DNA from 2 places in the Pedobacter sp. Bi27 genome. Region 1 is predicted to be linked to the other one. Evidence: riboswitches for the same ligand, from Rfam matches in the RefSeq annotation. Region 1 holds a riboswitch; the other holds the start of a gene.
The links. Region 1 has a riboswitch for cobalamin ahead of LQ227_RS15560 (TonB-dependent siderophore receptor). Riboswitches for the same ligand answer to the same signal wherever they lie in the genome.
Positions count from the first base shown of each region.

Region 2: linked by a shared signal. The riboswitch ahead of metE (5-methyltetrahydropteroyltriglutamate--homocysteine S-methyltransferase) and the one ahead of LQ227_RS15560 (TonB-dependent siderophore receptor) in region 1 are both predicted to bind cobalamin.

Region 1 is NZ_CAKKMW010000004.1:396,145-403,635, forward strand. It holds gene LQ227_RS15550 (ABC transporter substrate-binding protein) at 1-801, opposite strand, end outside; gene LQ227_RS15555 (DUF6580 family putative transport protein) at 928-1,515, opposite strand; gene LQ227_RS15560 (TonB-dependent siderophore receptor) at 1,555-3,423, opposite strand; cobalamin riboswitch at 3,520-3,715, opposite strand; gene LQ227_RS15565 (serine hydrolase) at 3,800-5,047, shown strand; gene LQ227_RS15570 (sigma-54 dependent transcriptional regulator) at 5,154-6,557, shown strand; gene LQ227_RS15575 (chloride channel protein) at 6,720-7,491, opposite strand, start outside.
Region 2 is NZ_CAKKMW010000002.1:955,958-963,448, forward strand. It holds gene LQ227_RS09485 (putative signal transducing protein) at 1-97, shown strand, start outside; gene LQ227_RS09490 (phosphatidate cytidylyltransferase) at 142-951, shown strand; gene LQ227_RS09495 (class I SAM-dependent methyltransferase) at 1,076-1,741, opposite strand; gene LQ227_RS09500 (acyl-CoA thioesterase) at 1,802-2,188, opposite strand; gene metE (5-methyltetrahydropteroyltriglutamate--homocysteine S-methyltransferase) at 2,265-4,598, opposite strand; cobalamin riboswitch at 4,795-5,002, opposite strand; gene LQ227_RS09510 (M14 metallopeptidase family protein) at 5,128-7,491, shown strand, end outside.

The DNA.
Region 1 (7,491 bases):
GGTGAACATATCAAAATCGGCAATATAAACCTGATTATTTTGTACTGCCTCAAGATTGATCCAGCCTGATTTTGACGTTAACAGCTCCATTTCTTCCATGCTTCGTTTCATATCAAAACCACACGGTGCAATAACCAAAACCTCTGGGTTATATTTCAGGATTTTATCCCACTGTGTTACAATAGAGTCGCCACCAGGATTAGACAACATATCAACGCCACCGGCTGCTGCAATCTGAAAAGGAATCCAATGTCCGCAATTGTATATCGGTTCGATCCATTCCATTAGCATAATCCTTTTTAACGGTGCACGGTTTGCCCTAAGCTGATCTAAAATATGATCCGTTTTCTTTTGCAGCCCTGCCAGATAGTTTAACGCTACCTCTTCCTTTCCCAAAGCCCTGGCAATAGTAATGGCGCAATCGAAAACATCCTGTAAGTTATTTGGCGATAAAGGTACCAGCGTTGGCTGTTTGCTAAGCTTCATTACTGCTGTTTCGGTACAAACAGTATCGATGTTGCACACCTCGCATATATCTTGTGTGAAAACCACATCGGGTGCGATGCTTTCCAACAGTGCATCATCTACCCAATACAAACTTTTGCCTTGCGCTTTTGATGCCGAAAAGATCCGGTCTATTTCGATACTCGAATAGTTTTTGCCTTCTAATATGCAACGTACAACTTTTGGTTGATCTGCGGCCTCTTTAGGGCATTCGAATGTTACGCCATGCAGGTATTCTTGCAGGCCCATATCGTAAATCATTTTAGTGGCAGCAGGTAAAAAGGAAACAACTTTCATTAGGATGTAAAAGGTAAAATGGAATTGATGTTCTAAGTTAAAAAAAAATCCTCTTTTGAATCGAATCAAAAGAGGATTTCTATCTTGTTTTTACTTGAGTGGTGTTATACCAAACAATGGATCTTTCTACAACTCTTGTGTTTGCAGTTTTAATACCGGATATTTTGCTTTTAAGATTTCAAAAGCGCCAAAAAGCAAAGCACCATAGATTATTGTTCCTTCTAAGAATCTGATCTCGAATGGAATGGCTTTTATTAAGCAATCTATAAAACCATTTAAGTTTTGCGTATACAATGGGTTTTTATACCATGAACCGATATCACTTACAATCCAATGGATGAATACAATTACGATTGTAGATAGGAATAAGCTGGCAATATTTACCTTCTTTAATAAGAAACGACCTGCTAAAACCATTAATGCAATTGCAAGGTATGTCCAAAGTTCTTGAACTAAAAACATATCTACATACTGTTTATAGATGGTTGTATAAAGTACTAAATCGCTTAAAAACAAACTCAATAGCGGAAAAGCGAATGCTTTAAGGTGATCTTTAAAATATGTTCCTCCAAATAAAGCTACTGCTCCTATTGATGAAAAATTAGCAAACTTTAATTCATCTGAGTTGAATGTTACCAGCAAACGTAAAGCCGTTATTGCCAATATCATTAACAGCAAAATTAAAGTGCGTGGATTAAATTTTAAATGAGACATGCTATTTCTGGTTAATATTTAAACAAAGTTAAATTTTTATTAGCGGATATTAAAACTTACACCTGTATTAAAGTTGAAGCCCAAACTATTGTAACCAATAATTTCGCTGTATCTTTCGTTCAGGATGTTTTTTGCATCAAAAAATATCTTTACGCGTTTTTTTGCCAATGCATATTCGGCATAAGCATTTAACAATTTATAAGCAGGTAGATTGTCGACTGTATACGTGTTAAAATTACCATCGGTACGTTTACCGAAATAACGGTAATTTGCACTTACATATAAATTGCTCGTAGCCTGTGCACCTGCAGTAATGCCAAATGTATGTTTTGGTCTGCGGAAAAGATAGTTGGCAACGGCATTATCAACAAAGTTGAACTCATTGCCTTCAACATAAGCGTAATAGCCATTAATGTTAAACGCACTGAATTTAACTGCTGGTTCAATTTCGAAACCTTTGGTTTTCTGACTTACCTGGTTAATATATCCGTTAGGGTAAGCATAAATAATGGCGTCAGTTAAATCGCGTTTGTAACCTGCTAAACGTAAGCTAAATTTGTCGCCAGCAAAGCTAAAATTAACACCAGCTTCGTAATTCTTCGATTTTTCCGGCTTTAAATCCAAATTAGCACCAAACTGACCAAAAAGCATGTTTAAGGTAGGAACTTTAAATGCTGTTGAAACAGTTCCAAATAATTTTATCTCTTTAATGACATTGATGCTTGGGGTAATTGAGTAGGTATAGTTTTCGCCATATTGTTCATGTTTATTGTAACGTCCGCCTACTTCAAGGTTAAACACACTTAAATCGTGTAAGAATAATGATCCGTAAGCGGCAAAAATGTTGGTTTCCGGTTTATTTGTTGCTGATGATAATTTCATCACACGGTTATCGATACCCACCAATAAATCGAGTTTGTTACCCAATTTTTGGTTGTAGAATAAATCCAATAGTGATACCCTTCCTTCGTTAATGCTTGGGTACTGGCTATGCGCATCGTTTCTGGTACTTTCGAAACTATAGTTTAACGTTACTTTACCGGTTGCAAATTCGTATTTGGCATTGGTACCTGCAGCAAAGTTTTTTAGGATAGAATAATTGTTTGCATCGGTAAAAGCGCCACCATCAAACTTGTAATTACCATAATAGTACCGTACAAATGGATTTACAGAGAAATGATTATCCAGTTTGATTCCGAAATTCGCATTTAAGGCATCAGTTTTAAAGCCGTCTTTATCAAATATGGCTGTACTTCCCACTGGTGTTGCCGCTTCTGAAATTCCATCGGTTTTGGTGTGGGTATAGTTAATATTATAAGAAAAACCTTCAACACCACCGTTTAAACCAATGGTTCCTTTGTAAGTTTCGTAACTGCCTGCACTGGCCACACCATAAATGGTATTGCCTTTTGGGCCACCTTTTTTAGTGATGATATTGATTACTCCTGCAACGGCATCAGAACCATAAATGGTAGACTGACCGCCTCTTAAAATTTCGATATGATCGATCTGATCGATAGAAATCAACCTTAAATCGAATGCACCTCCGTTTCCTGATGGATCGTTTTGCACAATACCATCAATTAAAACCACGGCATAAGCACTTCCTGCACCTCTAAAAAATACCGATTTGTTTAATCCCGGATTGCTGCTTGAACCTGCTACAATAATCCCTGCCTGCTCGCTAATAAGTTCTGGCAATGATTTCCCGTTACTGCGCTCCAATACTTCACGACTGATGATCGTAACCACTTTACCTGTCTGTGATTGTTTCTGGTCATTTTTTGTTGCAGAAATTACAACATCTTTGAGCTGCAAACTGTCTTGAGTTTGAGCATTAGCCACCTGGCTAATCATTAACTGCGCTAGCCCTAAACCGGCTACAGTTAGCATTCTTTTTTTGTTCATTTGATTGTGGTTTTGCCCACAGCCAACAGATAGAAAAGGAAATGAAAATACGAAAAACGTTAAGTATCTCAATCCTAGCTTCAATCCCCGAAAGCTATGAAATTAAACGCTAAAGGCAGGTCTTCTGACTTACTCCCGGGTTTCAGGCCTTCCCATCCCGACAAGTCGGAACAGTGGCAGATTGATTGGAAATCCGTTATAGAGCTTACAGCTGCGGGACAGTTACAGATTTACACTGTATTCCCTTTTAATTCCGGGTGTAAAGCCGGAAACCAAAAGCGCTGCAAAAGTAACAAAATTAAACAACATGTAAAATGCATGATGGAAAATGGTGGTTTTAATAGAAAAAGCTAAATTAGGAATCAAATTTTTATCCATGAAAAGAATATTAATTATTACATTTTCATTAATAAGCCTATCTGTTATGGCGCAAAAAACCGATACTGTTTTTTTGAAGAAACTGATGGAATCTAGGCCTGAGCTTTTTTCTGCTGTACTTCATCATCCTGATCAAAATCAGATCCAGATTCTCTATACCCAGGTTAACCGTGATGCGAAGAATAAACCCACTTTTAAAACCTCTAGCTACAATTTAGACCCCCACCATTATTTTTATCCTGCCAGTACAGTTAAACTAGCCGCTGTAATTTTTGCCCTGGAAAAAGTAAACCGCTTAAAAAACACAGGCTTAACGGCTAAGAGCACCATGATTACTGATAGTGCCTATAGAGGGCAAACAAAGGTTTTAACAGATACAAGTGCTAAAAATGGGCTTCCATCAATAGAACATTACGTTAAAAAGATTTTGCTTACCAGTGATAATGATGCTTTTAACCGTTTATTCGAGTTTATTGGTCGTGCCGAAATTAATGAAAAACTGAAAGCTAACGGCCTACACGATAGCCGCATTTTAAACCGCCTGGCTATTGGCGATGCAGGAGAATCGGCAAAACATACCAATCCCATCAAATTTTACAATGGCGAACAATTGGTGTATGATCAACCTGCACAGTATGATTCAAAAGAATATGAATTAAAATTAAGCAATTTGGTAATGGGTACTGGATACATGGATAGTACCGACAAGCTGGTAAAAAAACCTTTCAGTTTAGCGGGGAAAAACGCTTTTGCCATTAACGATCAACAGAAATTGATGCAGAAACTGATTTTTCCTGAGGCTTTTCCGGTTAAAGAACGGTTTAACCTTACTAAAGAGGATTATAAACTCATTTATACTTATATGAGTAAGTATCCATCCGAAAGCGATTTTCCTAAATACGATCCGAAAGAATTTTGGCCAACCTATGCCAAGATGTTGTATTATGGAAGAGAACAGGTAACACCAGATCCAAATATCCGCATCTTCAATAAATATGGCGATAGCTATGGCTACATCATTGATAACGCTTATTTCGTCGATTTTAAAAATGGAATTGAATATTTCCTAACCGCGGTTGTTCATAGTAATGAGGATGGCATATTTAACGATAATAAATACGAGTATGATGCAGTTTGTTTCCCTTTCATGAAAAATCTGGGCAGAACCATTTACGAATTGGAACTAAAAAGAGCTAAAAAACATAAGCCCGATTTAAGTAAGTTTAAAATGGATTACACTTATTAAAACCTTTCTCATCTTTTAAGGTTTATTGCGTATTAATTGTATAAAAAACTATACATTAATTAAAAAATAATATATTCGCATTTCAAAATTAAAGGATACATCTCTAATGGCTAAACTATTAATAATTGATGATGAGCGTGCGATAAGGAGTACCTTACGCGAAATTCTGGAGTACGAAAATTACGATGTTGAAGATATCGATAACGGTATTGATGGCCTCGAAATGATCAAAAAAGGAAATTTCGACCTGGTACTTTGCGATATCAAGATGAATAAGATGGATGGTATGGAAGTGCTGGAACAGGCACAGATCATTAAACCCGATTTACCATTCATTATGATATCTGGTCATGGAACAGTTGAAACTGCCATTGAAGCCAGTAAAAAAGGAGCTTTTGATTTTATTTCGAAACCACCTGACTTAAACAGGTTATTAATTACGGTCCGCAATGGTTTAGACCGTGGAACTTTAGTTACCGAAACCAAGGTTTTAAAACGTAAAGCAAGTAAAACCCGAGAGATTTTAGGCGAATCGGAAAGTATTTCTAAAATTAAGGAAACCATAGAACGTGTGGCTCCTACTGAAGCCCGTGTATTAATTACGGGTGCAAATGGTAGTGGTAAAGAATTGGTAGCGCGTTGGTTACATGAAAAATCGAACCGTGCCGACAGCCCTCTAATTGAGGTCAATTGTGCTGCTATCCCATCAGAACTGATTGAAAGTGAGTTGTTTGGCCACGAGAAAGGTTCATTTACCTCTGCTGTTAAACAACGTATTGGTAAATTTGAACTGGCTAATGGTGGTACGCTATTTTTGGATGAGATTGGCGATATGAGCCTTTCTGCCCAGGCAAAAGTTTTACGTGCCTTACAAGAGCATAAAATTTCGCGTGTAGGTGGCGAAAAGGAAATTGAAGTAAATGTTCGTGTTTTAGCGGCAACCAATAAAGATTTAATGAAAGAAATCGAAGATGGTAACTTCCGTATGGATTTATACCACCGGTTAAATGTAATCAATATCCATGTTCCGCATTTAACGGAGCGTACAGATGATATTCCGGTTATTGCGCAAAACTTTTTGGAAAATATTTGCAGCGATTATGGAATGCCTGTGAAGAAAATAAATGAAGCAGGTATGGCTGCTTTAAAGGCTTTACCGTGGACAGGTAACGTACGTGAATTACATAACATGATTGAGCGATTGATTATTTTGAGTGATAAGGTAATTACAGAAAATGATGTACGTGCATTCGCTAATCCAGGCGGCGGTACAAACATTGGTGCCGCAACCAGTGCACAGATTGCCGGTGCTGGCGGTTCGAGTCTGGCTTTTTCTTTCGATTCGTTCAATAACTTTCAGGATTATAAAGATCACGCAGAGCGCGAATTTATCAAATTCAAATTGGAGAAAAACAACTGGAATGTCTCAAAAACGGCCGATGAGATCGATATCCAAAGAAGTCATTTGTATAGTAAAATTGAGAAATTCGGCTTAAAAAGAGCTGAGTAACCCCCAGCCCCTAAAGGGAGATCGACTATACTTTTTGTTATAATTTAAAGTTGAAATGAGCAGATTATCTTAATCATTTCAACTTTTTTTATTAAAGATAATTATGTTGAACTAAATGATGTACGGATGGGAGTTTGAAGTCCCCTCAAGGGGATTTAGGAGTTAGCCCATGTAATCATTCTGCCTCATCAGCAACGCCCGGTATTTATTAAAAATAGCGGTTTTAGAAACGAAACCCAAATATTGGTTCTGCGCAGTTAATACGGGTAAAATCCATACATTATCTTGCTCCATCTTCTCTAATACCATTTTCAGATCATCATTTTCAGTGATGGCGTTCGGTGCAGGTTGTACCAAATAAGAAGCTAGCAAATTTTCCTTATCAGGGTGACTAATCATTTCGTTAAATAGCTCTTCTATATAAATGATGCCCTTAAAATCGCCCAGTTCGTCTGTTACAGCGCAAATGTTTTTATGGGATTGCATAATCTCGTTCATCTTGACTGAAATCAGATCATTCATATATAATTGAGGATAAGTTTTCTCGATCAAGTACTTTAGTTTCATCTGGTTTAAAACCGTTGTATCCTTATCCTCATGAGATAATAACTCACCCTTATCGGCAAGTGCTTTAGTATAAATAGAATGTTTTTGCGAGCTGCGGTTAATGGCATAAGAAATGGCAGTGGTAATCATTAACGGTACCATTAAGATATATCCACCAGTGATTTCGGCAATCAGGAAGATCCCAGTTAAGGGAGCGTGCATAATAGAGCCTAAAGCAGCCGCCATACCGGCCACAATAAAATTAGATACGTTTAATTGCGCCAAACCAGATAGATTTACTACATAGGCAAAGATAAACCCGATTAAACCGCCCATAATTAAACTGGGTGCAAACGTACCACCATTTCCACCAGCGCCCAAGGTAACC
Region 2 (7,491 bases), on a different contig from region 1:
GCTCTCGGCATATAATATTGGCGAAATAAATGTTTTGGTGAATAAGGTAGATTTCGATAAAGCCATAGAATACATCGTTGAAAACGAAATTGAATAGTGATGATGACCTTAAACCTTACACCCTTTTACCTCTTACCTTAAATGAAAACCAGGGCAATAACCGCTTTCTTTTTTACCATTGTAATGCTTGGATCTATCCTTCTGGGCAGCTATACTTTTACTATATTTTATCTTGTTTTAAGTGTTTTGGCTTTATTTGAGTTTTACAAGCTGATTAAAAACTCCGGCATCAGGCCACACCGTAATATCGGTTTGGCAGCAAGCTCATTAATATTTTTGATGGCAGCTGGCTTACACTACCTTAAATACGATGTTAAGTATTTATTGCTTTGTATCCCGCTGATTTTCTCGGTTTTTATTACTGAACTGTATAAGAAAAACAAAATTCCGTTCGCTAATATATCTTACACTTTTGTTGGCTTTGTTTATGTAACTATTCCATTCTGTTTTTTTCATGCCCTGGGCTTTTTAAAAAACTGGAACGAATATAACTTTCATCTTCCGCTGGCATTTTTACTGATGCTTTGGGCAAATGATACTGGTGCTTACCTTTTTGGTGTAAAATACGGTAAACGTAAATTGTTCGAGCGCCACTCGCCAAAGAAAAGCTGGGAAGGTTTTTTCGGAGGGATGTTCACCAGCGTTTTGGTCGCTTTTGGCTTATCATTTCTGTTCACCGAAAGTCCAGCTTGGGTTTGGATCGGTATGGCTGTATTGATTGCCAGTTTTGGTACGTTGGGCGATTTAGTAGAATCGATGCTTAAACGCAGTTTGGATACGAAAGATAGTGGTGGTTTATTACCAGGGCATGGTGGTTTATTAGATCGTTTTGATGGCTTGTTGCTGTCTGCCCCAGTGGTTTATGCCTATCTGTATCTGATTTTGTATTAAAATTGACTTATCTATCGTCCTCGTTTGTAACGAGGATGAATGAGATCCACATTTGTAATGTGGTTATGCTATTAGCGATACAATCGCTATTCTCGCTAATCCTCGTTACAAACGAGGACTATGATTATGCAGTAGCTGTTATAACGTAATATGCTCTTTCTATCTTTTCACCGGTTTTACTTTGTATCTGCTCTAATTTTTTGAGCGTATTTTTAATGGTATACCCCGCTTTTTCTAATAGTTCGTTTACGGTTTCTACATTGTAAAGTGTAAAACCATAAGGCGTAAACGGGAGGTTTTTCATAAAATTTTTATCAGCAAAACATATAGCCAAAGTGCCGTCAGGTTTTAGTGTTCGCTTAATTTCGTCGAAGTATTCACTTGGATTTGTCCAAAAGTAAATTGTATTAACCGTAAAAATTTTATCAAACCGATCATCCTCAAATGGTAATGTAACGCCATCTGTTAGCTGAAAATGAACCTTTCCTTTTGTTATGAAATCCTGATTGATCTTTTCAGCCTCGGCAATAATGGTTGCAGAAATGTCAGCACCGAAATAATGGAGGTTTTCGGCTTTTGATAAGAGTTGAGCAATGTGCCCGCCGTTACCATGACCAATTTCTAAAACAGTTTCATCGCTTTTAAGATCTAATGCCTCAATTGCAGAAGTAGTCATGCCGATATTATTGGCATGCATCATTTCACCTGTTTTAATGCCGTGTTCCCCTTCGGGACAACCCAATTGTTTGGCAATATTTTTTAAGTCTTCTTCAGAAAGTTGCTGTTCCATAATCAAAGTTAAAAATTAAGGCATTATGATTTTTACATCTTTTGGCCATAGCTTATAAGATTATTTAATCACTTGAACTGGCTTTTTATTTTCATCAATGGCGACGAAAGTAAAATCGCCATGAACGGCCAATTCTCTTCCTTCGGCATACATCTGTTCGATATAAATTTCTACATTAACCTTTAAACTGGTATTGCCCACATGGTTTACCTTACCGATAAGCTCTACGATTGTACCTGCTGGGATAGGTTTTTTAAAATCTATCCTGTCGCTGCTTACGGTAACCATAATCTGACGGCTAAAGCGGGTTGCGGTAATAAAAGCAACTTCGTCCATTAAATGCATGGCTGTTCCGCCGAAAAGGGTATCGTAATGGTTTGTTGTATTTGGGAAAACGGCTTTAAAAATGCTGGTTTTAGAATTTTCTATTCTTTCTTCTAGGGTCATGGGTTAAATATAGGTGCTGTAAAAAGCTTTGGCAACTTTCTAGTTATTTTTAGTAGAAAATTGCCAAAGTAAAGAATTAGTTCACCTGAAGATCTGCAGCCAAAACCGCTTCGGTTTTACGCATTTCTTTGGCAGCTTCGACCATTTCTATTAAGGCCTTTTTGGTTTCGTCCCATCCGCGGGTTTTTAGACCACAATCAGGGTTTACCCAGAGTTGCCCGGAGGGAATAACAGCCTTTGCTTTTTTGAGCAACTGAACCATTTCTTCCCTCTTCGGAACCCTTGGAGAGTGAATATCGTATACACCTGGGCCAATTTCATTTGGATATTTAAAATCGGCAAATGCGTCTAATAATTCCATTTGCGAACGTGAGGTTTCGATGGTGATTACGTCGGCATCCATATCGGCAATGTTTTGGATGATATCGTTAAATTCCGAGTAACACATGTGCGTGTGGATCTGTGTATCATCTTTCACGCCGCTCGCCGAAATTTTAAAGGCTTTAACCGCCCAGTTTAAATAGTTTTGCCAATCAGCTTTGCGCAATGGTAAACCTTCTCTAATGGCAGGCTCATCAATCTGAATGATTTTTATCCCAGCATTTTCCAGGTCGCAAACCTCATCACGGATGGCCAGGGCAATTTGGGTACAGGTTTCTGATCGTGGTTGATCATTACGTACGAACGACCATTGTAAGATGGTTACAGGACCTGTGAGCATACCTTTCATATATTTGGAGGTAAGCGACTGTGCATAGGCAGTCCATTTTACCGTCATGGGTTTCGGACGCGAAACATCACCAAAAATAATCGGTGGTTTTACACAGCGGGAGCCATAACTCTGTACCCAGCCATTTTTGGAGAAAGCAAAACCATCCAGCTGCTCACCGAAGTATTCAACCATATCGTTACGCTCAAATTCGCCATGAACCAAAACATCCAGATCGATTTCTTCCTGCCAGCTTACGGCTTTTGCGGTTTCTTTTGCAATGAGATCATCATATTCTTCAACGGTAAAAGTTCCGTTTTTAAGTTTCGCCCTCCAGCTTCTTACCTCAGCCGTTTGCGGAAATGATCCTATGGTTGTAGTGGCATAACTTGGCAGATTGAGTTCCTGTTGTTTAATTTTTCTGCCCGAAAATGGACTTAAACGTTCTGCATCCTGTTCTTTTAATCCTAAAACACGTTGTTTAACTTCAGGATTGTGGATGATTTTAGAAACTTTACGGTTAGCAATCGCGATCTTATTTTCCTCAAGTTTTTGCAGGGTAGATGCAGGGCTTTCGTTGGTGATCAGTTTTTTTAAGGTAGCTACCTCCGCAATTTTTTGTTTCGCATAAGCCAGCCACTGTTTAATTTCGGCTGAAAGGTTTTGCGCATTGGTTTCATTGTCTAAATCAACAGGTGAGTGGATTAAGGAACAAGACGGGGCGATCCACACCTTATCCAGGCCTCTTTTTTCTACAGCTTGATTAATGCTTGAAACAGATTTCTCGAAATCATTTTTCCAGATGTTTCTTCCGTCTACCAAACCTAACGAAAGGATAGTATCTTCTTTTAATGAAGCTAAAACATCCGATAATTGACCTTCAGCACGTACCAGGTCGATATGTAAAACATTTACCGGGAGTGAAGTCGTTAGTGCTAAATTATTGCCCAGGCCCTCAAAATAAGTAGCCAAAACAATTTTTAACCTTGGAAAAGCTTTTCTGATCTCTTTATAGGCATATTCGTAAGCTTTCTTGTCTTTTTCGGTAAGGTCTAAAGTCAAAAAAGGTTCATCAAACTGAACATATTCTACATCCAAAGCATCCAGGCGGGATAATATCTCGATATAAACCGGAAGGAGATTTTTGATCAGATCGATTTTTTCAAAGCCAGTTTCCTTTTCTTTTCCCAATAATAGGTAAGAAACAGGACCGATTAAAACAGGCTTTGTGGTAATACCCAATTGTTTTGCCTCGTAAAACTCATCGATAATTTTGGTAGAGAAAAGTTTAAAAGGCTGGTCTTTGTAAAACTCAGGAACAATGTAATGGTAATTGGTATCAAACCATTTGGTCATTTCCATCGCTACCACATCTAATCCCTCTTTCTGATAACCTCTTGCCATTGCAAAATAGAGATCAAGCTCTGAATTTCCTTTTTTCAGAATCACTTCGTTGTACCTTTTCGGGATCGCGCCAAAAGTTAAAGAATGATCGAGCACATGATCGTAAAAAGAAAAGTCATTCGAAGGAATGATATCAATTCCGGCTTCTTTTTGAAGGTTCCAGTTTTCGTGGCGAATGTTTTTTCCCACCTGAAGTACATTTTTGTACCCAGTTTTATCTGCCCAGTAATTTTCGCAGATTTTCTTTAATTCCCTTTGGCTACCTATTCGCGGATAGCCCAGATTTTGCGTTAGCATCTCTTTTAAAGATTAAGTAAATAAATCGTTTAAAAGCCCTTAAAGCAATATTTTATAATGTTTTTTGTTAGAAATGAAAAAGGAAAGGTAGCGCACAAGCAGCCTACTCATCAGCAAAAAGCTTAAAGCAAGCATATAAAATGGTTAATTTTATGGTGTACAATCAGACCTGACCAATTACTTTATAACGCGAAAGCACCGTCAATTCAATATAGGCAGGTCTCCTGACTTATTCCCGATCTTATCGCCTTCCCATCCCGGTAAACGGCACAGTGGCATGAATGATAAGACCGTTGTCTTTTAACAAAAAGACAGAATTTACAGTTGCGCGACAGCTCGTGATTTGCACACGATTCCCTATTAATCCCGGTTGTATTCCGGGAACCTGTATCGGTTGATGAAAAATAAAGTTAAGAACTTACATCAGGACAAATGTATGGATTAGGATTTAAAACTTGTAACAAATTTACAGCAAGCGGTTTTTGGACCTTATTCTCTACTATATTTGAGTACCTAACTAAACCTTATTATGATAAAAATCTACTTTAAAAGGCTTTGCTTTGCTTTTTTAATGGTAAATAGCTGTGCGGTGCTGGCGCAGGAAGTGCCAACGCCAAAATCGCATTTCGGTTTTGACATCGGTGACGATTATCAATTGGCCAATTATACCCAAACAGAAGCTTATTTTAAGAAACTCGCGGGAAGTTCTGACCGCATTAAACTGGTTGATATTGGCAAAACCGAAGAAGGTAGAAGTCAATATATGCTGATTGTTTCTTCACCAGAAAACCTCAAGAAATTAGACCGTTACAAGGAAATTTCGCAACAGTTGGCACATGCAGAAATTACACCTGAGCAGGCAAAAGCATTAGCCCAGGAAGGTAAAGCAGTAGTTTGGATAGATGGCGGCTTGCACGCAAACGAGGTAGTGGGTGCACATCAGCTGATCGAAACTGCTTATGAGTTTGCCTCCAGAAAAGACCCTGAAACCCTGCGTATTTTGGATAATGTAATCATTTTGTTTACCCATGCCAACCCTGATGGGCAAGAACTGGTGAGCAATTGGTATATGAGAGAGAAAGACCCAAAAAAAAGAACAACTTCAGGTTTGCCTGTTTTGTATGAAAAGTACGCAGGTCATGATAACAACCGCGATTTTTTTATGTTAAACCTTAAAGAAACGCAGAATATCGGCCGCCAGCTTTTTGTGGAATGGATTCCGCAGATTATGTATAACCACCATCAGGCTGGTCCGGCAGGAACGGTTGTAGCAGGTCCTCCCTACCGCGATCCTTTTAATTATGTTTTCGACCCAACGCTGTTAACCAGTTTAGATGCCGTTGGTGCGGCCATGCACAACCGTATGAATGTAGAAAACAAACCTGGTTATACCCAACGTGGAGGATCAGTTTACTCTACCTGGTACAATGGCGGTTTAAGAACCACCACTTATTTTCATAACATGATTGGGCTCTTGACCGAAATTATCGGAAGCCCTACACCTTCTGAAATTCCCTTAGTTCCTTCAAGATTATTACCGAACGGCGATTCGCCAAATCCGATTACCCCAAGGAAATGGTACTTTAAAAACTCGATTGGCTATTCAGTATCGTTAAACTATGCCGTTTTAAATTACGCACAACGTTATCGCGACGAATTGTTGTACAACATCTACCAGATGGGCAGAAATTCGATAGAACGTGGCAAAAAAGATACCTGGTCTTTTTCTCCTAAAAAAATAGAAGCCATTAATAATGCGGCAAAAAGTGAAAAAAATACACCCATAGCAGGCGGAGATACTGATTTTGGCCCAAGACGCCAGATCAGTATAAAAGCTTTTGATACGGTGATGAAGGCTCCTGTAAACAGAGATCCGCGCGGATATATTTTAAGCGCCGATCAGCCGGATTTTAATTCTGCCGTTAAATTTTTAAACGCCTTGATCAGAACAGGTATTGTGGTTCAAAAAGCAACTGCTTCATTTGCCGTTGCAGGAAAAAATTATCCTGCAGGAAGTTATATTGTTAAGACCGATCAGGCTTTTCGTCCGCATGTTTTAGATATGTTCGAACCCCAAGATCACCCAAATGATTTTAAATATGAAGGAGGCGCGCCAATTCCGCCATATGATGCTGCAGGATGGACGCTAGCCTATTTAATGGATGTTAAATTCGACCGGATTTTAAATGATTTTTCAGGGCCGTTTGAGAAAAATCCTTACGGAGAACTATTAAAGCCGGATAATAAATTACCTAACGGATCTAATTATGTGTTGAGTGCGGCACAAAATGATTCCTATACTGCTGTGAACGACCTTTTGAAGAATAAAATTGAAGTTTACCGGTCGACAGAAAATGGCGATTTTTATGTTTCATCAGCAGGGAAATCAATATTGGAAAAAGCAAACATCAAACTGAAAAGTGCTGCTGCACCAAAAGATAAAATTAAAATCTCTGCCGGAAGAATTGCCCTTTGGGATACCTATGGAGGTTCTATGGCCTCAGGGTGGGTGCGATTTTTAATGGAGCAATACCATTATAACGCAACAGTAATTTATCCCCAGGATATTGATGCGGGGAACCTAAAATCTAAATACGATGTAATTGTTTTTGTGGGTGGCGCAATACCATCGGTACAAGGAGGAGGGTTTGGAAACAGGTCTTTTGCGCCAATGGCAGAAGAAGTTCCTCAAGAATTTAGAAACCGTTTGGGAAGGATTACTGCAGACAAATCGATTCCAGAATTAAAGAAATTTTTAGAAGCCGGGGGTAATATTGTGACCATTGGTAGCAGTACCAATTTGGCCTATCATTTAAATTTACCGGTTCGGAATGCAATGGTTGAAATTGTAAACGGAGAGGAAAAGAGATTACCTGCTGAAAAATATTATGTT